2 regions of the Paenibacillus sp. FSL H3-0310 genome follow, and region 2 is predicted to be linked to the other one. Evidence: predicted binding sites of a transcription regulator. Region 2 holds the regulator's gene; the other holds the start of a gene.
What was found. Region 2 encodes CtsR, which represses protease genes until heat stress. Its sites were predicted from a motif close to ATGGTCAATAAAGGTCAAACA; they were not measured.
Positions count from the first base shown of each region.

Region 1: the regulator CtsR is predicted to act here: its motif matches at 5,489-5,509, upstream of clpP (ATP-dependent Clp endopeptidase proteolytic subunit ClpP).

Region 1 covers NZ_JBBODC010000002.1:871,828-888,099, forward strand. Annotated here, with positions in the region: gene gpmI (2,3-bisphosphoglycerate-independent phosphoglycerate mutase) at 1-804, opposite strand, end outside; gene tpiA (triose-phosphate isomerase) at 806-1,558, opposite strand; gene MHH63_RS23220 (phosphoglycerate kinase) at 1,585-2,766, opposite strand; gene gap (type I glyceraldehyde-3-phosphate dehydrogenase) at 2,883-3,893, opposite strand; gene MHH63_RS23230 (sugar-binding transcriptional regulator) at 4,007-5,059, opposite strand; tRNA gene MHH63_RS23235 (tRNA-Arg) at 5,328-5,402, shown strand; gene clpP (ATP-dependent Clp endopeptidase proteolytic subunit ClpP) at 5,596-6,192, shown strand; gene MHH63_RS23245 (GDSL-type esterase/lipase family protein) at 6,282-6,920, opposite strand; gene MHH63_RS23250 (PdaC/SigV domain-containing protein) at 7,032-8,135, opposite strand; gene MHH63_RS23255 (SIMPL domain-containing protein) at 8,262-9,017, opposite strand; gene MHH63_RS23260 (HPr family phosphocarrier protein) at 9,187-9,456, opposite strand; gene whiA (DNA-binding protein WhiA) at 9,554-10,483, opposite strand; gene MHH63_RS23270 (gluconeogenesis factor YvcK family protein) at 10,529-11,476, opposite strand; gene rapZ (RNase adapter RapZ) at 11,531-12,430, opposite strand; gene MHH63_RS23280 (ROK family glucokinase) at 12,477-13,427, opposite strand; gene MHH63_RS23285 (DUF438 domain-containing protein) at 13,637-14,896, opposite strand; gene MHH63_RS23290 (DUF1858 domain-containing protein) at 14,912-15,136, opposite strand; gene MHH63_RS23295 (UxaA family hydrolase) at 15,344-16,272, opposite strand, start outside.
Region 2 covers NZ_JBBODC010000001.1:912-17,183, reverse strand. Annotated here, with positions in the region: gene MHH63_RS00080 (Mini-ribonuclease 3) at 1-282, opposite strand, end outside; gene cysS (cysteine--tRNA ligase) at 279-1,685, opposite strand; gene cysE (serine O-acetyltransferase) at 1,735-2,427, opposite strand; gene gltX (glutamate--tRNA ligase) at 2,981-4,444, opposite strand; gene ispF (2-C-methyl-D-erythritol 2,4-cyclodiphosphate synthase) at 4,496-4,984, opposite strand; gene ispD (2-C-methyl-D-erythritol 4-phosphate cytidylyltransferase) at 4,981-5,679, opposite strand; gene MHH63_RS00050 (PIN/TRAM domain-containing protein) at 5,775-6,863, opposite strand; gene pssA (CDP-diacylglycerol--serine O-phosphatidyltransferase) at 7,041-7,778, opposite strand; gene disA (DNA integrity scanning diadenylate cyclase DisA) at 7,843-8,919, opposite strand; gene radA (DNA repair protein RadA) at 8,933-10,300, opposite strand; gene clpC (ATP-dependent protease ATP-binding subunit ClpC) at 10,487-12,955, opposite strand; gene MHH63_RS00025 (protein arginine kinase) at 12,991-14,055, opposite strand; gene MHH63_RS00020 (UvrB/UvrC motif-containing protein) at 14,084-14,608, opposite strand; gene MHH63_RS00015 (CtsR family transcriptional regulator) at 14,639-15,100, opposite strand; gene MHH63_RS00010 (GNAT family N-acetyltransferase) at 15,395-16,272, opposite strand, start outside.

The DNA.
Region 1 (16,272 bases), on a different contig from region 2:
TTGAATAGCACGGTCAGGACGGAAGTTGAGGAACACGACGGAATCGCCGCTCTCTACTGCCGTTACAGGTTTGCCTTCACTGTCTACAATTACACTAGGTTCAACAAATTCATCAAATACCGAGTTTTCATAAGATGAAGTGATGGCTTGCACAGCATCCGTGTATTTAGGGCCTTCACCATAAACCATAGCACGGTAGGCTTTCTCTACACGTTCCCAACGTTTATCACGATCCATTGCGTAATAACGTCCGGACACCGTTGCAATTGTACCCACGCCAACCTCTTCGATTTTAGCTACTAGATCTTGGACAAACTTCTTCCCACTATCAGGAGCTACGTCACGACCGTCCATAAAAGCATGGATATACACTTCATGCATATCTTCTTTTTTAGCCAGGTCAAGCATAGCAAACAAGTGGTTAATATGGCTATGTACCCCTCCGTCGGATACAAGCGCGTAAAGGTGAAGCTTTTTGCCAGTGTTCTTAGCATTTCTAACTGCGCTAACCAGGGTTTCGTTATCGAAGAACTCGCCCTCGCGGATCGATTTATCAATACGAGTCAAATCCTGATAAACGATCCGGCCTGCACCAATATTCAAATGCCCTACTTCGGAGTTGCCCATTTGGCCTGCCGGAAGGCCTACAGCTTCACCGCAAGCAGTGAGTGTAGTGTTAGGATATTGTTTCAGGTAACGGTCATAGTTAGGTTTGTTGGCTTGAGCAACGGCATTACCTTCTGTCGTTCCACGCAAACCAAAACCATCCATGATGATCAAAGCTACGGGTTTTGGAGCTGACATCTTACTTCGCCCCCTCAACCAATTGAACGAAGGAATCCGGTTGTAAGCTGGCACCGCCAACAAGCGCACCATCGATGTCGCTTTGGCCCATGTACTCAGTTACATTCTCAGGCTTCACGCTGCCGCCGTATTGAATACGAACAGCTTCAGCTGTTGCTGCATCATACAGATCTTTTACAAGACTGCGGATGTAAGCAATAACTTCGTTAGCATCTTGGGAAGTGGAAGATTTACCTGTGCCAATAGCCCAGATAGGTTCGTATGCAATAACAACTTTTGCTGCTTGCTCGGCACTAAGACCTTGGAATGCAGCTTCAGTTTGTACTTTACATACTGCTTTAGTTTGATCAGCTTCACGCTCTTCGAGCTTTTCGCCAACACATACGATAGGAGTAATTCCGTGACGGAATGCAGCATGCATTTTCTTATTCACGATTTCATCCGTTTCGCCAAAATAAGCACGACGCTCAGAGTGGCCAATGATAACATAGTCCACACCAAGATCACTTAGCATTACACCACTGATCTCGCCTGTGTAAGCACCGTTATCTTCAAAGTGTAGGTTTTGTGCACCAATCTTGATGTTAGTACCTTTTGCAGCTGCTACAAGTGCAGGCAGGTTAGTAAATGGAGCGCAGATTACAGTCTCAACGCCTTCTACTTCTGCTTTGCCTTTAATTTCAGCAATAAAGCTTTCTGCTTCAGGAACTGTTTTGAACATTTTCCAGTTACCTGCAATAATAGGTGTTCTCATGACTTATGTTGCCTCCTTCTTAGGTCTTACTTATCGTTCAGTGCTTCTACGCCAGGAAGCGCCTTGCCTTCCATGAACTCAAGGGATGCACCGCCACCAGTGGAGATATGATCCATTTGATCAGCCAGGTGGAATTTCTCTGCTGCTGCTGCGGAATCTCCGCCACCAATAACAGTGTAACCTTCAGTAGTTGCACAAGCTTTTGCTACTGCAAGTGTACCTTCAGCGAATTTATCGATTTCGAATACGCCCATAGGTCCATTCCAGACAACCAGCTTGGAGTTCTTGATAATATCGGCATAAAGTTCACGAGTCTTAGGTCCGATATCAAGTCCTTCCCAACCTTCTGGGATTTCATTGTAATCAACGATCTTAGTGTTAGCGTCAGCACCAAATTTATCAGCAACAACAACATCAACAGGAAGCATGAAGTTTTTACCAAGTGCTTTTGCTTTTTCGATGAATCCAAGAGCAACGTCAAGTTTGTCGTTGTCTACTAGTGATTTACCGATTTCAAAGCCTTGTGCTTTAGTGAATGTATAAGACAACCCACCGCCGATCAGGACGTTATCAGCCAAAGACAACAAGTTATCAATAACATCAATCTTGTCTTTAACTTTCGAACCACCGATGATCGCAGTGAAAGGACGTTCTGGGTTAGAAAGAGCTTTACCAAGAACAGACAATTCTTTCTCCATCAAAAGACCGGATACAGCTGGTAGGAAATGAGCGATACCTTCTGTCGATGCATGTGCACGGTGAGCCGCACCAAACGCATCATTAACAAACAAATCAGCCAATTCAGCGAATTGTTTAGCCAGTTCAGGATCGTTTTTCTCTTCACCTGGGTAGAAACGAACATTCTCAAGTACAAGTACGTCGCCTTCGCCTAGCTCAGCGATTTTTGCTTTTACAGCTTCGCCAATTGCTTCGTCAGCTTTAGCTACTGGTTTGCCAAGAAGCTCGGACAGACGTTCAGCAGCAGTAGTCAAACGCATGGAATCTACGAATTCGCCTTTAGGACGACCCATATGACTCGCAAGAATGATCTTTGCACCGTTCTCGATCAAATATTTAATGGTTGGAAGTGTTTCGCGAATACGAGTATCATCAGTAATTTTACCGTCTTCTACAGGTACGTTGAAATCCACGCGTACAAATACGCGCTTACCCTTTACTTCTACATCACGGACGCTTTTTTTGTTCATGATTAATTCCTCCACACCCAAAATTGTTTCTAGCAGGAAACAAGAAATACATTTAGAAAGAGCGGAAACAAGGAATTTCTGTTTCCGCTCTATAGATGTTGCTTATATCAAGTCAATTACTTAGCGATTTTAGCGAATTTCTCCAAAGTACGAACCAATTGTGCAGTGTAGGACATTTCATTGTCATACCAAGCAACAGTTTTAACCAGTTGTTTGTCGCCAACAGTCAATACTTTAGTTTGTGTAGCATCGAACAGGGATCCGAAAGTCATACCTTTGATGTCGGAAGATACGATTTCATCTTCAGTGTAACCATAAGTGTCTGGATCGGAAGCTGCTTTCATTGCTGCGTTGATTTCTTCAACAGTAACGCTCTTATCAAGAACAGTTACAAGCTCAGTCAGGGAACCAGTTGCAACTGGAACACGTTGAGCTGCACCATCCAATTTACCTTTAAGTTCTGGAATAACCAGACCGATTGCTTTAGCAGCACCAGTAGTGTTAGGAATGATGTTCTCAGCTGCTGCACGAGCGCGTCTGAAGTCACCTTTAGCATGTGGAGCATCCAAAGTGTTTTGGTCGCCAGTGTAAGCATGAATTGTAGTCATCAAGCCTTCAACGATACCGAACTTGTCGTTCAGTACTTTTGCCATAGGAGCTAGGCAGTTAGTTGTGCAAGATGCGCCGGAAATAACAGTCTCAGTACCATCAAGAATGTCATCGTTAACGTTGTAAACGACAGTTTTCATGTCGCCAGTAGCTGGAGCGGAGATAACTACTTTCTTAGCTCCACCTTTCAAGTGTTTTTCAGCTGCTTCTTTAGTTGTGAAGAAACCTGTGCACTCAAGTACGATATCAACGCCTAGGTCGCCCCATGGCAATTCTTCAGGGTTGCGGTTAGCAAGAACCTTAACTTCTTTACCATTGACTTTGAAGAAGCCATCATGCACTTCAACATCACCTTGGAATTTACCTTGAGTTGTATCATATTTAAGCAAATGAGCAAGCATCTTAGCGTCAGTCAAGTCGTTGATTGCTACCACTTCGATACCTTCTACATTTTGAATACGGCGGAAAGCAAGGCGTCCAATACGTCCAAAACCGTTAATTCCAACTTTTACACTCATTGAATAGTTCCTCCTAGAATTCGTTTTATTTATTCAAAACAGACGGTGAGGTCTGTCATGACAACAATGTTAAGTATGATGCAAGAAGTATGTTATTGCCTGCAATCTAAAAACTACGAAGATAGCTGTAGTTGATTGTCAATTTCCTTGCCTATTTCTACTGCAGCAGCCTCGTCCGTGACGAGAATATTCTCCTGCCCGAAACGCAGCATGGCATGAATGGCTTTGGCCTTGGGTTTGCCTCCTGCAATACCGATGACTTTCTCTGTCCGAATAATATCTTCTAGACGTAGACCCATCGTAAGCATGGTATGGACAACCTGACCCTCTTCATTGAAATAATAGCCAAAAGATTCGGCCACTGCCCCTTCACCCTGGATTTCCGAGACTGTAGCCTCGTCCAGTTTGCGGCGGCGGGTCATTTCAATGGCATCCCCAATCCCATGTACAATAATACGCGAACTACGGATGGTTTGTACAATCTCTCCAATATTAGAGTCAAGTGCAAGCGATTGGTATGCATCCCCGCTAAGCAAATCAGGGACATGCAACAACCGGTAGTTGGCTCCAACCCGCTTTGCCATTGTTGAGGCAATCGTGTTGGCTTGAATCTCCATACTCTCTCCTAATCCTCCACGCGCCGGAACAAACCAAGCGTTCTTATAGGAAAGGGACAACGGCGGTGCCAGTTGATCAGCCATATCGGCAAGCGTCGATCCACCTGTGACGGCAACTGTATCATCTGCGCGAAGTATACTCAGCAGCGCTTTCGCACCCGCTCGGCCAAGCTCTCGTTTGGTGAACGGCGATGACTCACAATCACCCGGTACTACAATAACTTTATCCAGACCATACGTTGCTCGAATTTTCTCTTCCAGCTCATCCAGACCAAATAGGCTCTTAACAACCGGCTCTAGCAAATCAAGCAGTCTACGTCCAGCAGCGCTAATGCGCATGCCAACACTCTCGATCTCAATAAGCCCTTGCGATTTCAGAAGATCCGTCTCGGCACGCAGTACCCGCTCAGTCATATCTAGCGAAGCGGCTAGCGTTCTGCGCCCAATAATATCGGACAGCATGATCTGATGAAGAATCGTGTACCGTCTCTTAAGGGTTTCCATGAGATCAGGCAGAAGCTGCTTTTGGATATCTAATAAATTACGCATACTTTCACTCCTGCAACTTCGTCTTCCTCTATTCCCTTGTTCATGGTCTCAAAACGTCCCGGGTAAACTTTTTAAGTCCCACCCATATTCTAACCAAATATTGCTCGAAGCGCAAGTCTTCCGAGAGTAGAATTCTCAAGCGCTTGTCTTCTTATACATTAATAAGGTCAGAAAAAGATATAGCGCCCGATGCCTGCCCCTAAAGCGCTTGTCCAGTATTAATATTACATTGCAATTGTGTAAAAATTGTATTATAATCATTTTTGTTGCGCCCGTGGTCCAATGGATATGACGTAGGCCTCCGAAGCCTGAGATCCAAGTTCGATTCTTGGCGGGCGCGCCATTAATTTCATTTTTGCACATAATTTAGTAGTGCCTATACTACTACTTAACCAAAGAGCCGCTTGTCGGCTCTTTTTTTTGAATATAAGTTTGACTTTCTTTGACTTTTTGTTTGAATTTGTTTATCATGTGGGTAATACGGCAAGAGTAAAAATGAATACATTTGAAGAACCAATATCAAGGAGGTTTTCCACGTGAGTTATATTCCTATGGTAGTAGAACAGAGCAACCGCGGCGAGCGCGCTTATGACATCTATTCCCGCCTGCTGAAGGACCGCATCATTTTCCTTGGAACGGAGGTTAATGACGTGGTAGCCAATTCTATCATCGCACAAATGCTGTTCTTGGCTGCCGAAGATCCTGACAAGGACATTCACCTTTACGTGAATAGCCCAGGCGGTTCCATTACTGCAGGTATGGCTATTTTTGATACAATGCAGTACATTAAACCAGACGTTTCCACCATCTGTGTGGGTATGGCAGCTTCCATGGGAGCTTTCCTGCTAAACGCTGGCGCCAAAGGCAAACGCTTCGCACTGCCTAACAGCGAGATCATGATCCACCAGCCTCTGGGTGGTGCTCAAGGTCAAGCAACGGACATTGAAATCCGTGCCCGCCGCATCCTCAAATTGCGCGATAAGCTGAACCGTATTCTAGCAGAACGTACGGGTCAACCTCTAGAACGTATTGAGAAGGATACAGATCGCGACTACTTCATGACTGCTGCAGACGCGGCTGAATACGGTATCGTAGATAAAGTAATCGAGAAGACATTGCCTAGCGGTGTGTAAGCTATAAAGTAAAAATATAAAGAGGCTGTGCTCTATCCGTTATGGTTAGAGCACAGCCTCTTTATATTTTATAGAAGACCTAAATCCAATTAAGCCAGCCCGCCATAACCTAGCGCATCCAGCTTCTCGGCAATTACGCGATAACCCCGGCCATTCGGATGCAAATGATCAATGGATAACAGCCCTCTCTCATTTCCTGCGAACTCACTGTAAATCGAAGCAAATCCACATACTCGGCTGCTGTACTGTGCTGCGTATTGATTAAACTGCCTGACCCACTCTGTCGCACCAACCACCTGAGGATAGGGGTTATATAATCCCACAATTCTAATGATAAAAGGTCTACGCGTCCTCGCCTTCAATTGTATAAGGATATTCATAATTGCAGAGAAATTTTGTTTGCATTCCTGAAGCGATCTGCGCAGCTCTGCGGATAAGTTGCCTTGCTGTCTTGCTGCTGATTTGGCCGCGTGAATCAAATCATTACCACCGATAGACACAGTGATGATATCAGCTACTCGAACGGCCTCACGCATCATGGAATTTCCGCGCAGCCGCTGCTCCAGCTCTGAAGTAGTCATTCCGTTCACGCCTAAATTCGTAGAGGCTACAGTAGTCCGCAGTCTCCCTTCTGCCATTCTACGGTACACCGGTACAAAACCGTTACCTGGCAGAGCACCAAATCCAGTCGTCAAGGAATCGCCAATTGCAGTATATTGGTAGCCCATAGCTCTCCCCCGTTCATAAACTAGTTACTCCCTTTAGCATATGAACAAGAGACAACTCTGGTAAGGGGGAGATGTCTTGTGCCGACATTAGCGGAGACGAAGCATTTCCATTTATTTTATGCCAGCAAACGGGCTACTGCCATCCGGTAAAAGCTCTTTGAAACTAAAAGTATACTCAGGGAAGCCTGCAGCATACGCTGTGTACTCATATAATTGGAAGAACAGAACAACCTTGTCGTCCTTCAGATAGAAATATTTCTCCGTATTCAATCCGTTGAATCCTCCCAAATAACTATCCTCTGCCTTCAGTAGCTTGCTCAGCTTTGCATTCAGCTGTTTTTTGTAGTTTGGATTAGCTCCAAACAGGTCGCCCAACAGTAGACGTTTACCATCCTTAAGCGAGAAGGTGAAGGCTTCACGGTTAGTCATTCCATGGGCCCCGCCCGTATCACTATACTGATGCATCACTATGCTGATCACACCATTCTGATTGTAGGTCACTACATAACCTGAATCATAGGTGTATTTGGGCTCTGCTCCATCTCGATCGGAGATATCCTGTTCTGCACCCGCCGCGAATTTCATAACACTTTCCTTCAAAGTATTATTAATAGCTTGTTGCGCACTGGAGTTGCCCAATCCACTGATCTTCGGATAATCAAGCTGAATAAAAGCTTCTGCCCGATCTTTAGCATAAGTTTCCGTGGTTACCGTCAGCGCGTTCTGCGGTCTGTTCACCACATTCAGCCTACTGGCGGCCCGACTCCAATCTACCTTATAACCCATATAATCATTTAACAATCCTGATGGAACATAGAGGCGATTATTAATTAACTTCCCTTCATACTCTCGAATGAAATAGTTGTTCACCCACACAGAAGTACCGTAGCTGGATAACATCAACTTGGCCTTGGTCGATCCTTTTCCAATCATGTACGCATTTTCCTTCTTATCATACACAAGCGGTAATCCCAACACATCTCGCATAAAAGTTATGGGAATCCAGGCCTGTCCTTCCTTCAAAATACCTTCCTGCAACGAATTTATCCCGTTTGCCTTTAAAACGATACGCGAATCAATAGCTTTATTCTCCGTTTTACTAGCTGCTGCATAACCCGTTTCGCTGGGCAGCAGACCTCCACCAAACAATAAACCTGCTGACATCAGACCTATGCCCCATTTGCGTGCTGATTCTTTTGAAATAATATTCATCATCTTATTTTTCCTCTCCTTTCCAATTTATTAAACAGAATCGTAGAGAACTTACACAAAAAAAGAGGCGCCCCCCACTATTACTAGTGGAAGATCACCTCTCCTCTCTGCATTCACCTTGTTCTGATACTATTTCAATTCATACATTACGCTCAGCTGAGTTGTAACTTTAACTACTCCGGGTTGCACGGATGTGCTTGCACCAGCATCTGCTGCAGCCATATTCATTTTTAGATTCTGTTCAAAATAAACCGGAGTGATATCGCCATCATTTTGGCTGACCGTGATCACTTGACCCAAGCTGCGTTTAGCTGCCTTAGCAATAGCCCCTGCTTTAACATCTGCATTCGCCATCGCTTTTTCAATCACCTGAGCTTCAAATGCAGAAGTATCTTCCACAGAAAAACGTGCATTTCCGATATTATTCGCCCCTGCCGCAGATGCAGCGTCCAGCAATTCACCAACCTTGGTCAGATCTCTATAAGACACTAACAGCGTATGATTGGCGTTGTACCCCTTCACTTGCTGTCCTTCTTTTTCGCTGTAACTATAATTGGGTTGCACATAAAACTGCGTGCTTTGAATATCTTTATCTGCAATTTTCCAAGTATTCTTCAGTAAAGTCATAATCTTCTGAATTTTAGCGGCATTGGTCTTCTGCGCTTCTTGCGCAGTTGTGGCCGTAGTATCCACACCGATGGACAAGTATACGATATCCGGCTTGAGGGACAATTCGCCTTTACCTACTACACTAACGACATTTTTCTGCACTTCATCTGCGTAAGCCTTTGCAGGACCTTGGAAAACACCACTCATGCTGATCCCTCCAATTAACAAACTCCCTACGATCATCACTGAACCAATTTTCTTCAATAAACCTTTCATATTTGCCAGCCCCTTTCATTTCTTGTGATTTGTTATTATCCTCTAGACGAGTCATTTTGGTAAATGTTGCACGTTCTCCATCTATTTTTTGGTATTAAAAAAAGCCCCGAAGGGCTTTTGGTCATGCGATAAATAAAGTCTTCCTAGCAGAAACGATGTTGTCTTCCTATTATTGGTTCTCAAGCTCTTCTTTGCTGACCAGACTTGTCAAAGCGTTTACAGCTTGATCGGCATCCGCACCGTCCGCGCTAATGTAAATCTCCGTGCCGGAACTGATAGCGAGGCTCATAATCCCCATAATACTTTTAGCATTTACTTTTTTATCATCTTTTTCCACGAAAATCTCCGACGAAAACTTGTTAGCTTCTTGCACAAACAATGCTGCCGGTCGGGCATGAAGCCCTGTCTTCAACCGAACAACTACCGGGTGCTTTGTCATGAAACGCTTACCCCCTAATTGAGTTCTCCCCAAAAGTTTCACATTAATTTTATATTATTATATCATTATAACGTAAACCACACTAGAAAAAAAGTAATTAGCCGCCTCGAACCTTGTCCGCCAGCTCATCAATCTTACGAAGCCGATGATTTACTCCCGACTTACTGACTGTACCTTTGAGCATTTCACCAACCTCCTTGAGGTTGATATCTGGATGCGCCATTCGAATTTCTGCTACTTCACGCAGTTTATCCGGCAAATTCTCCAGTCCCATTTCTCGCTGCAACAGCTTGATATTTTCAATCTGCCGCACCGCAGCACTTATTGTTTTGTTGAGATTTGCGGTCTCGCAGTTCACGATCCGATTCACGGAATTACGCATATCGCGCATAATTCTTACATCCTCAAATTTGAACAGCGCCTGATGCGCTCCAATCAAACTTAAGAATTCAATAATCTTCTCGCCTTCTTTAATGTAAAGAATGAACCCTTTTTTACGTTCAATACAGCGTGCGTTTAGGTGGAATTCCCCAGCCAGATCCACTAATGCTTTACAATGTTCCTCATACATCGAGGAAATCTCCAAATGGTAGGAGGAGCCTTCCGGATTATTAACCGATCCGCCAGCCAGAAAGGCACCGCGCAAATAAGCACGCTTGCAGCAGTTATTCCCAACAATCTCATCATCAATACCATCGGTAAAAATAAATCCTTCCGACACAATTCTAAGATCCTTTAGGATCTCTTGTACACGGTTTGGGATTCTGACGATATAGACGTTATTTTTCTTCAAACGCATTTTTTTACGCACGAGTAGCTCAATATGGACCTGGTAATATTTCTTAAGTAAAGAATATACCCGCCTTGCAATCGCGGCGTTCTCCGTCGAAATGTCGAGAATAACCTTTTTGCTTGAAAGCTGCACAGATCCATTCATACGGATAAGCGCTGACATTTCCGCCTTCTCGCAGCAGGGTTCACTCTCCACCATCGTCAGCTCTTTTTTGGTAAGGGCCGCAAAAGACAAGGGTCTCACCTCTTTCTTGATAAGTACTTCGTTCTCATCTATAAGTTATACCCTAGGGTTTCTGTTTATCCAATCCTGCACAAGCTGATAAATGTGATGACTAAGCTTATCGGTATCATGTCTCAAATAAGTTCGGAATAAAACCAGTTTATCGGCTATAACCTTGTATCCATTGCCATCCAGCGCTTCTTTATCAAGCTGCACCGGGCGCGCGCCCTTCTCGGCGTACTTCGTCTGGACCTGTTCCGGAATCTCACCGTCATTAACAATAACATAATCGAATAAATCGATCCCGATATGATCATATACAGCTTGAAGATGATCGCTGACGGTATAGTTATCCGTTTCACCCGGCTGAGTCATTACGTTGCAGACGAAAATTTTGATAGCATTCGAAGATACAACCGCTTCTGCCAGTTTCGGAACAAGCAGGTTAGGAAGAATGCTCGTATACAGACTGCCAGGACCCAGCAGGATCGCGTCTGCATTCCGAATCGCCTCAAGCGCTTCGGGCAACGGTTCTACATCTGGCGGCTCCAAGGACACTCGTCTGATGATCCCGCCAGCTTCAGGGATTTTGGACTCCCCCGTGATAATCGTGCCGTCCGACATTTCTGCATGCAGGATTACAGCTTCACCGGCCGCAGGCAATACCCGGCCGCGAACAGCGAATAATCGACTGAGCTCCCGTACAGCTGTAACGAAATCGCCGGATATATCCGTGAGCGCAGCAAGAATCAAGTTGCCGAGACTATGACCAGCTAGTCCCTCACCCGTGTTGAAACGGTATCTCATAATCTCTGCCATGAGCGGCTCAACATCAGCCATAGCTGTCAATACGTTGCGGATGTCCCCAGGAGGAGGCATTTGCAGTTCACTGCGCAAAATACCTGAGCTTCCCCCATCATCGGCAACGGTAACAATAGCAGTAATATCTAATGGCTTCTCTTTTAAACCACGAAGCATAACAGATAACCCCGTGCCACCGCCCATAACGACGATACGTGGACGCTGTCTTTGTTCTTCAGCCACTATGACCCCTTCTCTCTAGTGCCGATCACGCTCGGAATCCCTATGACTAACGGTTACGGATTCCGTCTCGCTAACGCCCAGCATTTTACCCAAATACTCAGATATGGCTACGGAACGGTGTTTACCTCCCGTACAGCCAATGCCAATGATAATCTGGGACTTACCTTCTTTGCGATATTGCGGAATTAGAAAATGAAGCATATCGAGCAGTTTGGTCAGGAACACCTGTGTTTCAGGCCACTTCATTACATAATCGTAGACTTCACTGTCCTGGCCGGTTTTAGGCCGCAGATGGTCCACATAATGTGGGTTAGGCAAGAAGCGGACATCAAAGACAAGATCTGCATCAATAGGGATACCGTACTTAAATCCGAAGGATGTAATATTGACGGAAAGCGTACTTTTTCCTAGATGCGAAAACCGTGAAACGATCTTCTCCTTAAGCTGCACGGGCTTCATACTGCTGGTATCTAAACATAACGTAGCTGAATTTTTCAATTCTTCAAGCATTTTACGTTCTAGCTTGATACCATCAAGCGGCAGCCCCTTAGGTGCTAATGGATGATGACGTCGACTTTCCTTGTAACGCTGAACAAGTACTGAATCTGTAGCATCCAAAAACAAGATCTCACAGCCAATGGTTGACTCATCCTTGATATAGGCAAGAGACTCAGACAAAGCAGTGAAGAATTCTCGACCACGCAGGTCAATTACAAGGGCTACCTTGGCAATCTTACCCTTTGACTGTTCAATTAGCTCTGCGAACTTGGGAATCAGCACCGGTGGTAAATTATCGACACAGAAGAACCCTAGGTCTTCCAGACTCTGTACAGCAATTGTCTTCCCCGCACCTGACATTCCCGTAATAATAATCAGGGTGGCTCCAGCCGTTGGGGTATTGTCCAATTCGGTCATAAAAGCGTCCCCTCCCTAGATTTAGTATATGAATACTTCCCGTCTTTTAAGAACGCAGCAAAAGGCCGGCAGCCCCAACAATACCTGCGTCATTGCCAAGCTCAGCTGGAATAATCGAAACACCAGTTTGAAGTGGAGCCGGTGTCAATTTCGCAAACACACGACGAACCTCATCAAATAGAATATCTCCAGCCTTAGACACACCGCCGCCAACGATAAATACTTCAGGGTTAAGCACAGCCGCAACAGAAGCCATGGATTTACCCAGATAGTACGCTGCACGATTTACTATACGGATAGCTACTTCATCGCCAGCCTTAGCCGCATCAAAGACTTCTTTCGCAGCAATCTTCTCTACCATAGAGAGGGAAGTACGATCGCCACGAGCTACTGCATCATTAGCCATGCGGATAATACCTGTAGCGGAGGAAACGGTTTCCAGACAGCCCATGTTGCCACAGCCGCATTGAATAGCTTCCAGATCCGGCACTACTGTGATATGACCAAGCTCACCAGCTAATCCCGCAAAGCCTTGATAAATCTTTCCATTAATAATAATTCCGCCACCGACACCTGTTCCAAGCGTATAGCAGACACAGTTATCAACGCCACGTCCCGCACCGCTCCAAGCTTCGCCCAGTGCAGCCACATTCGCATCATTGTCTATTTTGACAGGCTTGTTCCAACGATCTTCCAAAATGGAACGGATCGGCACATCTCTAAATCCTATGTTAGGCGCAAGGATGATGATTCCTTCACGAATATTTGTGAACCCGGCTACACCCGCTCCTACACCTGCAAGCTGATCCCAAGAGTACGGGGAATCCTCCACAATTTGGCGTACATACTTCTCGATATTATCGATAACAGTATCGACACCCTCTGCAGTTCCTGTAGGTCCCTCATAAGTATGAAGAAGGGTACCTTCAGCATTACAGATTCCAACCTTAATTGCAGTTCCACCCAAATCCACGCCAACGTAGATATTCTCAGACATGTAACAAGCCACCTTTTTTTATACTAAAATAGTTAATCCTAAGTACCAACTATAATAGAAGCCCTCTCTGTGGTCAAGGAAAGACAACACACCCGGGAATTCCTTATTTTAAGAGTATACTCTATTATATTCTAAAAAGACCCCCTTACGCCTAAGTAAGAGAGTCTTGTACCTATATTATTATCTGGAAAATAACCCAACGCACCGATTTATTCTGATAAAATGCGCTTTTGGCCCTCTAATGCTCGGATTGGAGCGATATTCTGTGTGAACTCTAGCGTGCCCATATATTGGCCTGACTCGTCTCGTACAGCGAAGTAACGGATGTAGATAAACTTATCCTTGATATTGATCCAGAAGTCTTCAGCATCCTTACGGCCTGCCTTAAAGTCTTCCAAAAGCTTCTCTACCACATGAACACTTTGCGGGGGATGACAGTTCTGTACTGTACGGCCGATAACCGCTTTAGTTCGGGCAAAGATACGTTCCTTCCCATGTGAAAAATATCGGACAACATCATTCTCATCAATGAAGGTTAGATCTACAGGAAGATGGTTGAGTACGGTCTCCAGCTGATGCAGTGACAACAACCCTGTCTCAAAACGGATGAACCCGCCTTGCGGCGTAGCTCCTTCTGTTTCTTCCAGCACTGCGCCGTCCGGCTCAGCGGCCCGCTCAGGGATCCACTCCTGCTCCGGTGCGGTTAGGCAGAACCCGATCTCATCGCTCTCCCGGGCGATTTTGACCCATTCATCTTCCGTCAGTTTGTCCAGGGCCATGGGCAATAGAATATTTTCTTCCTTAAAGATCATTTCATTAACTTCCTTGATGATCTCCTCAAGCTGAATGACTATTTCTGCTGCGTTTCCGCTATAAGTGCTGAGCGCTGCTTTTGCCTCTTTAATCATACGGCGGATATTATCATCCACTCCCCACATTACCTTGGTCGGGCCATAAATGCCGTATTTTTCGAGGTATGGGAACAGCAGATTTTCTTTTCGGCTATAGTGTTTATCAAGATCCAGCAGCAAGCTAAGATCCTCCAACAATTTGAAGATCAGTTCCTCACTATCATTCTTTTGAAACTTTGTTGCGTGCAGATCCATGCGGAAGTTAACAAGTTTTTCGATCTCACGGTTCTCCAATTTGAAGGTGTGTACTGGATGGCCTGGCTGCTCCTCGGGCTGGGACGAGCGGTGAATTTGCTCAATAGAGCCTTTAAAAATGGCTGTATGCACCGAACAAAGACGTTGGACCTCGGATACCGGAATTCCTTCTTCGGTCATTAATGAATGCTCCATCGCGGAAATCTCCGCTACGGTAACATCACCCACAGCTTCGGCGAATCGCGCCTTAACCTCTTCTACACTTTTGCCTGCATGCAGCTCTTTAATAATCTCCTTAAGCATAGCCTGGCGACGAGTCTGTTCCGGCACATCAACTTCACGGTTGTTAATCAGTTCGCTCATATTAACACTCCTTTATTAAATAATCCCGAAACCATGACGTTCAAAAGTTTGCTTCACGTGCTCGAGATCCATTTTTTTCAGCTTAATTCCTTTGGATAAGGTCATGAAACGGCCAGCAGTCTGCAGCATGCCAGGCTTGGCAATATCCTTAAAGCCCAGCTCTACCATAATCTCGATGACCTCCGGATGCCGTGATACCATCTCGAATATAGATTCATCCAAACTCAGCACTTTTTCCATCTGACTCTTCTCCTTTATGTGAGAACTATTCTCAATAAAAGATTAGCACAGGCCGTACAGGACCATTGTGATTGCAATCACTAATTCAAAAGAAAGCAATTATCGTTCTTTTTAAGACGGATTATGTATGCTGTGAACCTAAAAAAACTGCCCCCTACGCTTAAAAAGCATAAGAGACAGCCTGATTTGTCATTAATTAATGATTTATTATAGCGTTACTCCTGTTTTGAATATGGAGATCTCACGGAAATTATTCTTTTCATTATTAACCCATTCACCGCTGGCCACCGCAATAATATAGTTTATGAAGCTGCGCAGGACCTCATCTGGAGAACCATCTTCCACCAACACACCTGCATTAAAATCGATCCAATGACGTTTGCCTTCATACAATGGGGTATTGGTAGATACCTTCATCGTTGGCACGAATGTACCAAATGGTGTTCCCCGCCCGGTCGTAAAGATCACCAATTGGCAGCCAGCAGCAGCCAGTGCAGAGGAAGCCACAAGATCATTGCCAGGTGCGTTAAGGAGATTTAAGCCTTTATTAGTGATAAGCTCCCCGTACTTGAGGACATCCATAACTGTAGCGTTCCCCGATTTTTGAGTACAACCCAATGATTTATCCTCAAGCGTAGTAATTCCTCCGGCTTTATTCCCTGGAGAAGGATTTTCATATACCGGCTGTTTATAGTCCATAAAATACTGCTTAAAGTCATTAATGAGATCGACAATTTTGTTGAAAATAGTTTCGTCCGCAGCACGTTCCATTAGAATTTTTTCGGCACCAAACATTTCAGGCACTTCTGTCAGTACAGTGGTCCCGCCTTGAGCAGCCATATAATCAGACAGACGTCCAAGGAGCGGATTCGCAGTAATACCGGATAACCCGTCGGAGCCTCCACATTTCAGACCGATCTTCAGCTCGGAGAGTGATACCTCTTCCCGTTGATCACCTTGTACATTATTGTAGATTTCCTTCAGCAGCTTCACGCCTTCTTCAATCTCATTCCCAACCTCCTGGGAGACAAGGAAACGCACACGATCCTCATCATAGCTGCCCAGCATGTCTTTAAAAATATGCAAATTGTTATTCTCACAGCCCAATCCGAGCACAAGCACGCCGCCCGCATTCG
Region 2 (16,272 bases):
TTTCGCATTTCTTCCCTGACGGGCGACATCCTTCTCTTCTTCCGTGAGACTAGGCTCCAAAAAGTTCAGAATTGCACACTGTGCTTTAGCGGATACCAGCCCTGTAGCAGAACGATGCAAATGGTTCGGACGCAAATTAGGAAGAGATACTAAATACTGGCGAACAGCCACCTCATAGATAGCATCTCCTACATAAGCTAGAACAATAGGCGAAAGTAGTCGCGCAGGTTTGGAAGGCTCATAAGGAAACCATGCGTTATTAAACTTGCGTTCCTCACTCATTTACGACGCCACCGCATTCCTTGTGGAGTATCCTCAAGCAATATGCCCAAGCGGCCTAATTCATCACGGATCTCGTCAGACCGGCTCCAATTCTTATTCTTACGAGCTTCAACCCGCTCGGCGATCAACCGTTCAACTTCTTCACTTGCAATTTCCTCTTCCAGTTCAGGCGTCAAACGCAGCACAGCATTCATTTCGCCAAAAGCTTGCAGTAATGCAGCAAAATCAGCAGGAGCAGCCTCGTTATTCGCAAGCGTATGGTTTGCCAGGCTCACCCAATCGAACATAGCCGTGATCGCATCAGGCGTATTAAAGTCATCCTGCATTCTAGCATGGAAATTGGCCACTATAGCCGACAGCTTATCATTAATCTCTGAGTTGACCTCACCTTGAGCACCATCAGCAGCGAGTTCAAGCCGATGTTTAACGTTACTCTCTGCAAGCGTGATCCGTTCAACGCTCTTTTCGGCGGAAGTCATAGATTCCTCTGAGAAATTCAGCGGGTTACGGTAATGGGTCGATAGCATGAAATAGCGGATAGCTCCTGCTTTAAAACGCTCACGGATGTCTTTTACAAGCCAGCCATTACCGAGCGATTTCGACATTTTCTCGTCTCCGATGTTGATGAATCCATTATGCATCCAGTAATTAGAGAGTGGTTTACCAGTCAGAGCTTCGGTCTGAGCGCATTCACATTCATGATGCGGGAACTGCAAATCTTGTCCACCACCATGGATATCAATCGTATCTCCCAAGAACTCGCGCGCCATAGCCGAGCATTCAATATGCCAGCCGGGACGTCCGTCTCCCCAAGGGCTACTCCAGTGCACTTCACCAGGTTTGGCTGCTTTCCAAAGCACAAAATCCTCCGGTTTTTCCTTACGTGAGTCCACCTCAACACGGATACCAAACTGCAGCTCATCCAGATTCTGACGAGATAATTTACCGTAGTCTTCAAATTTTGAAGTGCGGTAATATACATCGCCGCCGCTTTCGTATGCGTATCCTTTTTCCTCAAGCTCTTTAATAAATCCAATGATCAGCTCCATGCTTTCCGTTACACGGGGATTCAAGGTTGCCGGTTTAACACCAAGCCCTTCCAGATCCTCACGGTAAGCAGCAATGAAAGTTTCCGCTACCTCTGCTACAGTAGTGTTCATTTCTTCGGCTTTGCGAATCAGTTTATCATCGACATCCGTGAAATTCGTAACATACCGCACCTCATTACCTAACTGCTCCAAGTAATTCCGGACCATATCAAAAACAATTATAGGTCTAGCATTTCCGATATGCATATATCCATAAACGGTTGGACCACACACATACATCTTAACTTTGCCCGGCTCCTGGGGCACAAACTGCTCCTTGCTGCGTGTCATTGTGTTATATATTTGTAAAGCCATCCTTATTCCAGCCCTTTCTGTTCTTCCGGATTCCTTCATACCGGGATGCTTAAATTTCGTAGTCACCAATATACTGCTGAGCTTCTGCTATCCGCTGTGCGGTTTTTTGTTTATCTTCTGCGCCAAGCTTTTCCCTAATTTCTTCGATTTCTTTCTGCAAAAACCGCAGTGAATCGACAAGCGGGTCAGGCATCTTCGTATGATCGAGCCGATCGGATACCCGTTCTCCATTACGTTTTACCACACGACCTGGATTCCCTACTACTGTACTGTTGTTAGGCACTTCACGCAACACAACTGCATTCGAACCTATATTTGAATTGTCACCAATACGAAAAGATCCTAAAACCTTCGCACCGGAACCAATAACTACATTGTTGCCGACCGTGGGATGTCGCTTACCTTTTTCTTTTCCTGTTCCTCCAAGCGTAACCCCTTGATAGATTATAACATCATCACCGATTTCGCAGGTTTCTCCAATAACAATCCCCATACCATGGTCGATAAACAGCCTATTTCCGATGACAGCTCCAGGATGGATCTCAACACCAGTCATAAATCTGCTAAACTGCGAAACCATACGAGCCATTGTATACCAGCGGCGTTTGAAAAAAGAGTGGGCGATCCGGTGACCCCAAATGGCGTGCAAGCCGGCATATGTGAAGACAACCTCGAACCAGCTGCGGGCAGCAGGATCGTTATCAAATACCGCCCGAATGTCCGACTTAATATGCTTAAACATCACGGTTCCTCTCTTCTTAACTTCCTTATCTCCTGTTTACAGGTACACAAGAAAGGTATTGTCTCCAGGCCCATCATCCTTATCATACATATGCGGTGAGTGTTCGCTTGGTTTGTTATCTCGTAGAAATATAAGACAAAGAGTATTGTATGAAAATTATTTTTGCTTATATTTAGACAAAAAACGCCCCTGCAGCATAATGCTGCAGAGACGTTTAACCGCGGTTCCACTCTGCTTGAACGAATCAAATGAGCCGCTATTGTAACAAACGGCAGAATTTCTTCGTTCCACTTGGCATCATTAACGGCGACGTTCCCGGCGCGATCTAATGAGCCTTAAAAAGGTCATTCAACCGTGCAGCTCACAGGCGCATGTTCTGCCCCGGACAAATGAATAACTCCCAGCCCGAAAGGGTGTCCCTTTCTCGGTTATTCTCTCTGGCAATTGTCTTCAATGGACGTACTTTTCCTGATCACAGCTATTATCATATAATTCTATCTTAGCGCAAAAGACAAGATACTGACAAGGGGGTTTAGTCGTATGAAATACGACCTTAAGCGCCCTTAATTTGTGATTTCAAACGTTCTATGACCCGGTTTTTGCCGAGCAAAGCAATGGTTATATTAAGATCACGTCCGTGCGTTTGTCCGGTCAGAGCCACACGAATTGGCATAAAGAGTGCTTTGCCCTTATGACCTGTTTCTTTCTGTACTTCCTTAATCAGAACAGCCATGTTGCTTGCACTGAAATCCTGACAGGCTTCAACCTTAGCCAGAAAAGCAGACAATACCTCAGGAACTTGGCTTTCAGCCAGAACCTGTGCTGCTTCCGTTTCTAATTCTAGGTGACTGCGGAAGAACAGTTCCGATAGCGCCACGATGTCAGAAGCTGCAGTCATCTGCTCTTGATACAACGCGACAAGGCTTTCCGCCCATGCTTGTTGCTCTTCGTTCAGCTCAGCAGGTATTTTACCCGCTTTTTGCAGATGTGGAATAGCTAGCGCAGAGATCCGTTTAGGATCAGCATGCTTAATATAATGATTATTCAGATGCGCCAGCTTGTTTTTATCGAATACAGCCGGGCTTTTGGACAAACGGTCCGCATCAAAAATAGAAATAAGTTCTTCTTTACTGAAGATCTCTTCTTCTCCCTCTGGAGACCAGCCAAGCAGAGAAATGAAGTTAACCAGAGCCTCAGGCAAGTAACCCAATTCATCATATTGCTCGATAAACTGAATAACGGATTCATCCCGTTTGCTGAGCTTCTTGTGGTTGTCGCCAACAATAAGCGTCATGTGACCAAATAAAGGTGGCTCCCAGCCAAGCGCTTCATAGATCATAAGCTGGCGGGGTGTGTTGGAAATATGGTCTTCTCCACGCAATACGTGAGTAATAGCCATCAGATGATCGTCAACAGCTACCGCGAAGTTATAGGTCGGAATTCCGTCCTTCTTCACAATAACAAAGTCACCCATTTCTTTTGTGTCAAAAGAAATACTGCCTTTTACGAGATCATCAAACGCATACGTACGATCTTCTGGCACACGGAAGCGAATGCTAGCCACTCGTCCCTCAGCTTCAAAAGCTAAACGTTGCTCTTCAGTCAGATCACGGTGTTTGCCAGAATAACGAGGCGTTTCTCCGCGAGCAGTCTGTTCTTCACGTTCCGCTTCCAGCTCTTCCTCTGTGCAATAGCAGCGGTAAGCCAAACCTCTGTCCAGCAAATCCTGCCAATGTACACGATATAAGTCAAGACGTTCTGTCTGACGGTAAGGTCCGTACTCTCCGCCAACATCAACGCTCTCATCCCAATCCATACCCAGCCATTTCAAATACTTAAGCTGGCTCTCTTCACCACCAGCGACATTGCGCTTTACGTCTGTATCTTCAATTCTGATAATGAATTTACCGCCTTTATTACGGGCGAACAGATAGTTAAACAGCGCCGTTCTGGCGTTACCTATATGTAAATGTCCCGTAGGGCTCGGTGCGTAACGCACCCGGACTTCATCCGTCATTGTATTCCCTCCGCTTCATATGGTTGAACTTAATTTACTACTTAGACCATCTCAAGATGATATCACATCTTGGAGTAGACAGACAATAGATTGTGCGGCAATTCCTTCGCCGCGTCCGGCAAAACCAAGCTGCTCAGTTGTAGTAGCTTTAACATTCACCTTGGACGGGTCGGCATTAAGCGCACGTGCGATAATCTCGGTCATTTGTGGAATGTACGGAGCCATCTTAGGCTTTTGGGCGATAATCGTTGAATCGATATTTCCCAGCTTATATCCTCGCTCACGAGCAAGTGCCCATACCTCTTCTAATAACTTCAAGCTATCTGCGTCCTTAAAGGCTGGATCTGTATCCGGAAAATGTCTGCCAATATCACCAAGTCCAAGTGCGCCTAGAATCGCGTCACTAACTGCATGCAGCAGCACATCTGCATCGGAATGCCCAAGCAATCCTTTTTCGTAAGGAATCGTAACTCCCCCAATAATACAAGGCCTGCCCTCTACCAGCTGATGCACATCAAATCCTTGTCCTACAGCGATCATGATTGTCCCTCTCCCCTGTTTCTTTCTGTGAATTCTGCATAATCCAAATCATCAGGTGTCGTAATCTTAATATTTCTGTAGCTTCCCTCTACCACAGAAACCGGAATCCCCGCACGCTCCGCCAAGCTGGAGTCATCGGTGCCCAGAAAGCCATCCCGCTCCGCCGCTGCATAAGCCTCCAGCAAATCAGAAAGACGAAAAGTCTGCGGGGTTTGAATCGCCCACAGACTTCGCCGATCCGGCGTAGACAGTACTTGTCCTTCATTATCCACCTGTTTGATCGTATCCTTGACGGGTACAGCAAGAACCGAAGCACCCATCTGCTTCGCTCGTTCGTAGCAAGCCTCAATTTCATTTGGCTGTACAAACGGACGAACACCATCATGTACCATTACCCACTGTGTCGTAAGTTTCAACAACCCTTTATGTACGGAATGCTGACGCTCAGATCCACCAGTTACTATAGCCTTAACCTTGTCCAGCTTATAGAGCTGTATCCATTCCCGGCAGCGTTCAATATCCTCTTCACCGGTTACGAGCACGATTTCAGAGATCAATTCGTGCTGCTGGAATACCTCCAGCGTATGAACGATAATCGGCTTCCCCTGCAGTAACAAATATTGCTTGCTCTCCGCAGTTCCCATTCGCGTTCCTCTGCCTGCCGCCACAATGACGACGCCCACACTGTTTGACATTAATCTGGCTCCTGTCTTTCACGTATAATCCCATCATAACGTGTTTGGCGGGCATTTCCAACCCATAGGACAGTCCCCATACACTTTATCTTCACTTATTGCGCTTTTTCCAAAAGTTTTGGCTTAGCAAATATCATTCGGCCAGCCGAAGTTTGCAGCACGCTAGTGACCAGAACCTCCATCGTAGTCCCGATATATTCACGTCCGCCTTCTACAACAATCATCGTTCCATCGTCTAAGTAGGCTACCCCTTGCCCATGTTCTTTGCCATCCTTAATGACCTGAACTACGATTTCCTCACCAGGCAGCACTACAGGCTTCACAGCATTCGCCAGATCGTTAATATTCAGAACGGAAACACCCTGCAATTCGCAAACCTTATTTAAGTTGAAATCATTAGTGACTACTTTACCTTGCAATACCTTCGCTAACTTCACTAACTTACTGTCAACCTCAGAGATTTCTTCAAAATCTCCCTCATAGATCAATACCTTCACATCAAGCTCTTTTTGAATTTTATTGAGAATATCAAGCCCACGCCGTCCCCGGTTCCGCTTCAACAGATCCGAAGAATCAGCAATATGCTGGAGCTCTTCAAGCACGAATTCAGGTATGACAATGGTTCCCTCAATAAATCCCGTCTTACAAATGTCAGCGATTCTTCCATCGATAATAACACTTGTGTCGAGGATTTTATGTTCCTCAAGCCCGCGCCCTTCCGGCTCAGCCGCTTGACCCCAGCGTCCAGATGTCCACAGTGCAGCTAGCTCCTCTTTTTTCTCCAAACCGATCCGCAGCCCCAGATATCCAAAAGCTAACGTAGCTGGCACTTGCAGCAGCTGCCCAGCTTTCCCAAGCCAGATCATTGCAGGGTATAACAGGAGAGATAACAGAAGCCCCCCTGTAAGCCCAGCTGCACTTGCAGCTAATTCATTCATTGGAATACGCGAACAGTAGTGAACCGCCTCCCGCAGTTTTGAACCTCCCCATTCCGCGCATAAAGACCCCGCAAACAAAAAAATAATGGCACCCAGCACCGTAAATAAAATGCTTCCTTCTACAGGTAAGCTTTCACCCAGCTTTTCCATCCCCTTGGGGAATCCTCTTTCGAGCGCATGGTATAGCGAAAAACCTGACCAAGCACCACATATTAAGGCAAAAGACAAAATCACTTTTTTCCACATAACCTAACGCACCTCCTTTTTATTCATCCTAAATGGATCTATTCCTCACCAGTATGTTCCAATTTTCAAGACGATAAACTTGGGGTAGCGCTGGAAATGCAAAAAGGCTTTGCCATCCCCCAGGGAAGACAAAACCTTTGGTCATAATTTATTCAGTTACCTTACCTTATGGACCGATTAACCGTTCTTGGAGTGATACACTTTATCCTCTGAACGGCTACGACGACGATGACGGCGTCTGGCTGTCAACCGATCAATATTTTGCTTAAAGCCGTATAATGCGTAAATTCCAAGTAAGACAAAGATCAGCTTAGCGATTTGCTCTGGGAACACTACAGCTACAGCCACTGCAACAACAATAACCACTGGCGCTCCAACCACCGCTTTTTTCGGCAATCCAATCTTTTTGAAGTTAGGATATTTAACAGTGCTGACCATCAAATAGGATAAGAGCAGTGTAGCAACGATCATAAACGGAGCCGAAACATCTTTATTAAAAAGAGCTAATGTGGCCAGTACACCACCTGCAGCAGGAATTGGCAAACCGATAAAATAACCCGGAACCCCCGGACGAACATTAAAACGGGCTAAGCGCAAAGCACCAAACACCGGAAAAATCGCAGTTACTGTCCAGCCTAATGCAGAGTTCAAATCCTGCAGGCTTGAGACGTACAAAATAACGGCCGGTGCGACTCCGAAAGAAACGACATCAGATAAGGAGTCCAACTCCTTGCCAAATTCGCTTTCGCATTTTAGAGCGCGAGCTACTCGACCATCTAAGCCGTCTAACAGCATAGCAATAATAACCATGATAGCGGCCATGCTAATCTTACCGTCAAACGCCATCATGATACCAAACATTCCGAGCATCAAATTACCTATCGTAAAAAGACTCGGAATTGATTTTTGTATCATTTCTTCACCTCAATTTTCTAACTTTGGCCTTTAACGTCCCCAATATTACGTGATTGTATGTTATTTACATTTGCCTGTCAATAAGAACTTGCTTCTGTAAACGTTTGAGCCCATCCTGAATATTACGGGCCCGCACCTCCCCAATTCCGTCCACTTCATCCAATTCAGCTATGCTTGCGGACATCAAATTAGGCAGCATTTCAAACCGCTCCACCAGATTGTGAATGATCACATTCGGAAGCCGCGGAATTTTGTTAAGCAGGCGATAACCACGTGGAGTCACCACTTCTTCAGAGGTAATTGCCGTAGAAGAATAACCCAATATACGGGCAATATGGTTGTCATCCATCAGATCATCATCGCTTATCCGTTTGAGACCAGCGATAATTTCACGGATTTTATCTTCCTGCTCTTCCTTAGCATAGTCTCTGTATAGAAGCCATGCTTCTTCCTCTGTATTTCCAACCAGTTCTTCCATCTGCATGCTGATCAGGCGTCCTTCGTTGCCCAATTCGTTGATATAGCGTTTGATCTCCATTTTTATGCGCAAAACCATCTCTACACGCTGGATAACGCCCACTACTTCAGCAACGGTAACAATGCCCTCATATTCTGAAGCTGACAAATTCGTCAGTCCTTGCGTGAGCACTGCTTTATACTTCTCGAGTGTCTGAATCGCTTGGTTAGCCTTTGCCAAAATAGCCCCGATCTCTTTGAGTGCATAACGTATCGAGCCTTGATAAAGCGTGATGATATTGCGGCGTTGTGAAATGGAAACCACCAGCTTACCCGTTTGCTTCGCTACCCGCTCCGCGGTCCGGTGACGGATCCCCGTCTCGATGGATGAGATAGAGGAATCCGGTATAAGTTGTGTATTAGCATACAATATACGCTTTAAATCCTCACTTAGAATAATAGCTCCGTCCATTTTAGCTAGCTCATATAAATAATTGGGCGAAAAATCGCAGTTAATGGAGAATCCGCCATCCACTACATCCATCACCTCAGGACTGTACCCTACGACAATAAGTGCCCCTGTCTTAGCGCGCAGCACATTCTCCAAACCTTCCCGAAAAGGTGTACCCGGTGCCGCCAGTCTGAGCAGATCATTCATATTCTCTAATTGGTTATATTCTTTCATATCCCTGTGCCCCCTAATCTAACGCGACCGATAGTGCATCTGCTACGGTACTGACGCCAATAATCTGGATATCTTGCGGGTGCTTCCATCCCTTCATGCTCTTTTCAGGCATAATCACCCGCCGGAAGCCAAGTTTTGCGGCCTCCTTAACGCGCATTTCCGCGCGCGAAACGCCTCTTACCTCACCGGTAAGTCCTACTTCTCCGAAGAAAACGTCGTAAGGTTTTGTTGAAATATCACGAAAACTGGAGGCGATACTAATTGCTACAGCTAGATCAATCGCCGGTTCATCCAGCTTTACTCCCCCGGCAACATTAAGGTATGCATCCTGATTCTGCAGGAACATGCCCATCCGTTTCTCGAGTACAGCGATAATAAGTGCCATCCGCTGGTGATCCATGCCTGTGCACATTCGCCGTGGGGAAGGGAAGTGGGTGGCAGCAACAAGTGCCTGAAGTTCTACAAGCACAGGTCTAGTTCCCTCCATACTAGCCACCACAGTAGAACCAGCCACGCCAAGCGGACGTTCCGATAAAAAGAGCTCCGATGGATTCTCTACTTCGGTAAGCCCCGCTTCACCCATTTCGAAAATGCCGATTTCATTCGTAGAGCCAAAGCGGTTTTTTACAGCCCGCAAAAGTCTATACGTATGATGCCGCTCACCCTCAAAATACAGCACGCAGTCCACCATATGTTCAAGCATCCGTGGTCCAGCAATAGCCCCTTCCTTGGTAACATGACCAACGAGAACTGTTGCAATTCCACGAATCTTAGCGATACGCATAAATCTTGTCGTACACTCCCGAACCTGGGTCACGCTGCCTGGCGCACTCGTTACTTCTGGCATAAATACGGTCTGAATAGAATCGATGACAAGAAATTGTGGCTGGATTTGTTCGATCGCTTCTTCTATGCTTTCCATATTTGTCTCACAAAGTACATAAAGCTCCGTTGACAACGCATCGAGGCGATCCGCGCGCAGTTTAGTTTGCCTTACCGATTCTTCGCCCGAGATATACAGTACTCGCAATCCCTGTGTTGTAAGGGCGTGCGAGGTCTGTAATAAGAGCGTAGATTTACCGATTCCTGGGTCTCCCCCTACTAGTACCAGCGATCCTGGTACGATCCCCCCACCGAGAACACGGTTAAGCTCACCTATACCTGTCAGTATGCGCGGTTCCTTGTCACTTTCTATACTTATGATCGACTGTGCCTTTTCTTTACTATGAAAAATAGGGGCATTCATTCCCTGTGTTTTGACTACGCTTTCCGTTTCCTCCACCATGGAGTTCCAAGCCTGGCACCCTGGGCATTTCCCGAACCATTTTGGCGATTCGTATCCACAGTCGGTGCAAAAAAATTTTGTTTTTGCTTTAGCCATTTGTTCTCCTTACGGTCCGAACTGTTTACAATTCGGATCATTTTCTTCTAATGAAAGTTTACCATTTCTACCCCTTTAACGAAAGGTCATTCGGTATTTGCATTAAATGTATATTTTAAATTGATCTATTTCCAATAAAAAAAGCTTCCGCTCCTCTATAAATAAGGAGCGAAAGCCTTGTTTATTTTATTCGGATTCTACTTCTTTTTCAAGCGCTGGCGCTACTGGAGCGTCCACTTTAGTCACCACAAGTTCTCCGCCGACCTCATCAATATTGAGGGAATCACCCTTTTGGATATTTCCTCTCAACAATTCCTCAGAAAGACGGTCCTCAATATGCTTCTGAATTGCCCGGCGCAATGGACGTGCACCAAAGGCTGGGTCATAACCTTCTTTAGCCAAGAAGGCCTTCGCTGCATCCGTGAGTACGAAATCAACATCATATTCACGCAGGCGCTTGCGCAGCTCATCAGACATCAACGTAACGATCTCAGCGATATGTTTCTCATCGAGTGAGTGGAAGACGATGATTTCGTCGATCCGGTTCAAGAACTCTGGACGGAAGCTCTTCTTGAGCTCTTCCATAACCTTGCCCTTCATATTGCCGTATTCTGCTCCTGCATCTTGCACAGCCGTGAATCCAAGCGTTGAATTCTTCTTGATTGCCTGTGCGCCTACGTTAGAGGTCAGAATGATAAGTGTATTGCGGAAGTCAACTACCCGGCCTTTGGAGTCGGTAAGGCGACCATCTTCAAGCACTTGCAGTAAAATGTTGAATACTTCCGGATGTGCTTTTTCAATTTCATCAAGCAGTACTACAGAGTATGGTTTACGACGTACCTTCTCTGTTAATTGGCCGCCTTCTTCATAGCCGACATATCCAGGAGGGGCACCAACTAAACGGGACGTGGAGTGCTTCTCCATGTATTCCGACATATCAATACGGATGACCGCATTCTCATCGCCGAACATGGCTTCAGCAAGCGCACGTGCCAACTCAGTTTTACCTACACCCGTAGGACCGAGGAAGATAAAGGAGCCCATTGGACGTTTCGGATCTTTAAGACCCGCACGCGCCCGGCGCAATGCCCGGCTGACAGCCTTAACAGCTTCGTCCTGACCAATCACTCGTTCATGCAGCAGAGCTTCCATGTTAAGCAGACGGTCGGTCTCTTCTTCCTTCAGCTTGCTTACAGGGATTCCCGTCCAGCTTGCAACAACCTGTGCGATATCTTCAGGTGTAACTTCAGAATCGGTGCGTCCTTGTTTTTCTTTCCACTGGTTCTTAGTCGTATCAAGCTCTTCACGGATTTTTTGCTCCGTATCACGCAGGGCAGCCGCTTTCTCAAACTCTTGGCTCTGAACAGCAGAATCCTTCTCCTTGCGGATATCATCCAAGCGCATTTCTAGTTCCTTCAGATTTGGCGGGATAGTGTAAGAGTGAAGCCTTACTTTAGACCCTGCTTCATCGATAAGGTCAATGGCTTTATCCGGCAGGAAACGATCCGGAATGTAACGATCAGACAGCTTTACAGCTTCCACGATAGCTTCATCCGTAATTTTCACACGGTGATGTGCTTCATAACGATCGCGAAGTCCAAATAAAATTTGTACCGCTTCTTCTGGAGATGGCTGATCCACCGTAATCGGTTGGAAACGGCGCTCCAAAGCTGCATCTTTTTCAATATATTTACGATATTCATCCAGCGTAGTCGCACCGATGCACTGAAGTTCTCCGCGGGCTAAAGCCGGCTTAAGAATGTTGGAAGCATCAATAGCACCTTCTGCGCCACCAGCACCGATCAGCGTATGAAGCTCATCGATAAAGAGTACGATATTCCCCGCTTGGCGAATCTCATCCATGATTTTCTTGAGGCGGTCTTCAAACTCACCGCGATATTTAGTACCAGCCACTACAGAGCCCATATCGAGCGTCATTACGCGTTTGTCGCGCAGTGTTTCTGGAATTTCATTATTAATGATTTTTTGGGCCAAGCCTTCAGCAATAGCTGTTTTACCAACCCCAGGTTCACCTATCAACACCGGGTTGTTCTTCGTCCGGCGGCTCAGTACCTGAATAACACGTTCAATTTCCTTGCTACGACCGATAACTGGATCCAGGTTGCCATCCTTGGCATAAGCCGTCAAATCGCGTGCTAGGCCGTCTAGAGTAGGTGTGCTGACATTAGCAGGTGTTCCGCTATGACTGGATGCAGCCTCGCTGCTTCCCAGAAGCTGAAGCACTTGCTGACGAGCTTTGTTCAAGCTGATGCCGAGGTTATTAAGCACACGAGCCGCGACACCTTCTCCTTCACGAATAAGTCCTAGCAGAATATGCTCAGTGCCGACATACGTATGTCCCAGCTTGCGGGCTTCGTCCATCGACAACTCGATTACTTTTTTGGCGCGAGGAGTATAAGCAATGTTCGTAGGTTGTTCTTGGCCTCTGCCAATCAGTGTCTCCACTTCGTCCTGGATTTTCTCAAGACCCAGACCCAAAGCGATTAATGCTTTAGCAGCAATGCCGTCTCCTTCACGAATAAGTCCTAGCAAAATATGTTCTGTGCCAATATTGTTGTGTCCTAAACGAACAGCTTCTTCCTGCGCTAGCGCTAGCACTTTTTGTGCGCGTTCCGTAAATCTTCCAAACATCATATCTCCTGCACCTCCATGAATAATAAATATCTATATTAATGTTGTGTTCCCAGTGTTTCTCGGAGCAGTTTCGCCCGATACATATCCCGTTCAGTGGCGTTCATCTCGTCACCGAACATTTTTTGCAGAAATCCTGGCTGTGTCTTAACGTTAAGCTCATTAAGCACGGAAATCGAAGGGCCTTCCAGTATGCCAAGGTCAACCCCAAGTCTCACATCAGACAGCCGTTGTGCGGATTCTTTAAGCTCCATTAGAGCTGCATAACACAAAATCCCATAAGATCTTTTCACTCGGTCTGTAATTCTTAAAGCGGAATCTACAAGCAGCCTTTCACGGGCATTTCGTTCATGCTCTATAATCTGGGTGACTACACTGTGAAGGTTCTCGATGATTTCACTTTCTGTTTGACCGAGAGTAATCTGATTGGAAATTTGAAAGATGTTCCCTACTGCTTCGCTGCCCTCACCATAAATTCCTCTTACAGTCAATCCCACTTGGTTCACTGCTGACAATATGCGATTGATCTGTTGGGTCATTACTAGTGCTGGCAAATGCAGCATTACTGAGGCACGCAGCCCTGTACCCACATTGGTGGGACAACTGGTCAAGTATCCTCTTTTATCATCAAAAGCGTAATTCACAGCCGATTCGAAGATATCATCGATGGCTGTCGCACGTTCCCATGCTTCTCTTACCTGAAGACCCGGGAACAGACATTGGATCCGCAGATGGTCTTCTTCGTTAATCATGATGCTAACCGACTCATCTTCATTTAATATCACAGCTGCGCCACGTGAATCATTAGCCAGATTAGGACTGATGAGATGTTTCTCGACCAATACCTTTTTATCCAGTTCATTCACTTCAGCAAGCTTTATTAGTTGAAAAGATCCGAATTCGGCAGCAGTTTCCCCATGAAACACAGGGGCCAGCAGCTCTAATACTTCTTCCGATTGCTCTAAGGAAGCAAGCATAGGGAATGGAAGATGCTCTAAATTACGTGCAATACGCATACGGCTGCTAATTACAATCTCGGAGTGACTGCCTCCCGAGCGCATCCAATCACTAAGCGCTTGTTCAGTAAATCGGAGACTTGACATGTCATATCCCCCCTATATATCAAAGACTTTACTCTTGTGCCATTTCTTTTTCAAGTTGGCGAATTTGATCCCGCAGCTCTGCCGCAGTTTCGAATTCCTCCTGTGCGATACTTTGCTGTAATTCCAGCTTCAATTCATCAATTTGCCGCTTGAACACAATTTGTGCTCCAGCACGTTTAGGAATCTTGCCTACATGCGAAGTGCTGCCATGCACCCGTTTAAAGAGCGGGTCCAGTGCACTGTTAAAATATTTATAACAGGAGCTGCAGCCAAAACGACCCAATTTGCTAAACTGCGAGTACGTCATTCCACAATTCTCACATTGCAGACTCTGCGTAGTCTTCGTAGCAGCCGTCTTTTCCTTACCGGCCCCTTCAAGATCAAGCAGACCGGACAGCAAGCTGTGAATGGAGAATCCTCCAGCAGTTCCCGGGATCAGTTCACCCTTCTCCCGCGCACAGCTCTCGCAGATATGAAATTCTGTCTTCTCTCCATTCACGATCTTGGTGAAATGGAGTGTTGCTGGCTTGACGCCACATTCCTGACATTGCATAAGCGAAAGCCCCTCCCTTATGATTGACAATTATTTGCCTAACAAAGAGATTAACATCGCCTTCATAATCTTGGCCCGAATCTCATCCCGATATGGAATCTTAACCGTTAGGCAATCCCGAGAAACAGCAGCGCGCATAAGACACGCCTCACGCTTGCTTAGAAAACCAGCTTCCTCCAGTTGATAAATCAACCCTTCGGCAGCGTTCTGATCTATCCCGCCACCTATAGTATGGTTTAAATGGGCATGCAGTGCCACGTTGGGCGGCAATTCAAAACGTTGAATACGAATATATCCCCCGCCACCACGCTTACTTTCCACCACATAGCCTTTTTCCAGTGTAAAGCGTGTACTAATAACATAATTGATCTGTGACGGTACGCATGAGAACTGGTCCGCCAGGTCATTTCGCTGGATTTCCACCGTACCTTCGGGACTTTCATGCAAAATATTCTTCAGATATTGTTCAATAATATCAGAGATATTGCGCATCACTCATCCTCCAGTGCTCTTTAAAGCTTCATAATATCGCTTACGGCCCGCATCCTTAATGACATTCATTAGTGAACTTCATTCATATAAGTCTGAAGAAAACTTCACAAATTCAGAGGATCGCACTGTATGTCATCAGGTGCGTTGACTTTGACTTTCTTTGACTTTTTAATATTATAACATATTCTGTGCTAATTCCAAGAGGATTCTCTTATTTTTCACTTTTTTCAGCGAATGTATTCGGAAATAAAGAACTCTCCCAGCATCTTTCGAAGGGGAGAGCCTAATTATTTTCTAAAAATGATCAAAAAGTGCAGTTTCAGCTTGCGGTATGATTTCTTCGAGCCATTCCAGAGCCCTCGGATTACCAGTCACACGTCCATAACGAGCCAGCTCTGCCGGGCGTTTATATCCAAACATTAGAATCGTCAGTGAACCAATATCACAGCTTAAGTCAGCTGCATCCCGTTCACCCTCTATACGCAAGAAAGCTGCTGCTCCCTTTTCGGAGACAGTCCATTCCCACAACCCGTCATTCCATGGGGCGTATTTATCTTCAATATAGATAACCTGTTTCTTCGGACTGTTATGACGCTTAAAAGAATAACTCTCCACGAATGCTTTAGCATTAACAATACGCGCCATAAAATAAGGATAATTCTCCTGCTCTATACGCGGATCAGGCAGCAAAAAGGGTAACATATCATCGGATGGCACCAGTTTTAGCGATGCACCGGTCACCATCGAATCGTGATTCGCAAGAAATGTCCACAGCCCCTGCCGGGCCTGTTCGTTCAAAAACACAAATTCATCAATGACCAGCTCTCTATTTTCTATCTTATATAGTACGTATCCTTCAGGTTCCCCAAGCTGTGAATAAAATACCGCAGTCTGACCTTCATCATCCAGAACAGAGTTTTCCCACCAGTCCAAATCACGCTTAAGTGTTCCGTTATATCTAACTGCAAAACGATTGTATAAGTTGTCCAATACTTCGATATCGTTAACACCACGTCTTACCTTGCCCTCAACTTCAACCTTCTTGGGAAACTTGGCAACAGGAATGGAGTATTTCTTATATTCACAATAAACTTCCCAACCAAATTTGCGATAAAAGGGGATCAAGAACGGATGCAGAAAAGATAATGTCTGCCCCGCCTCATTCATCGTTT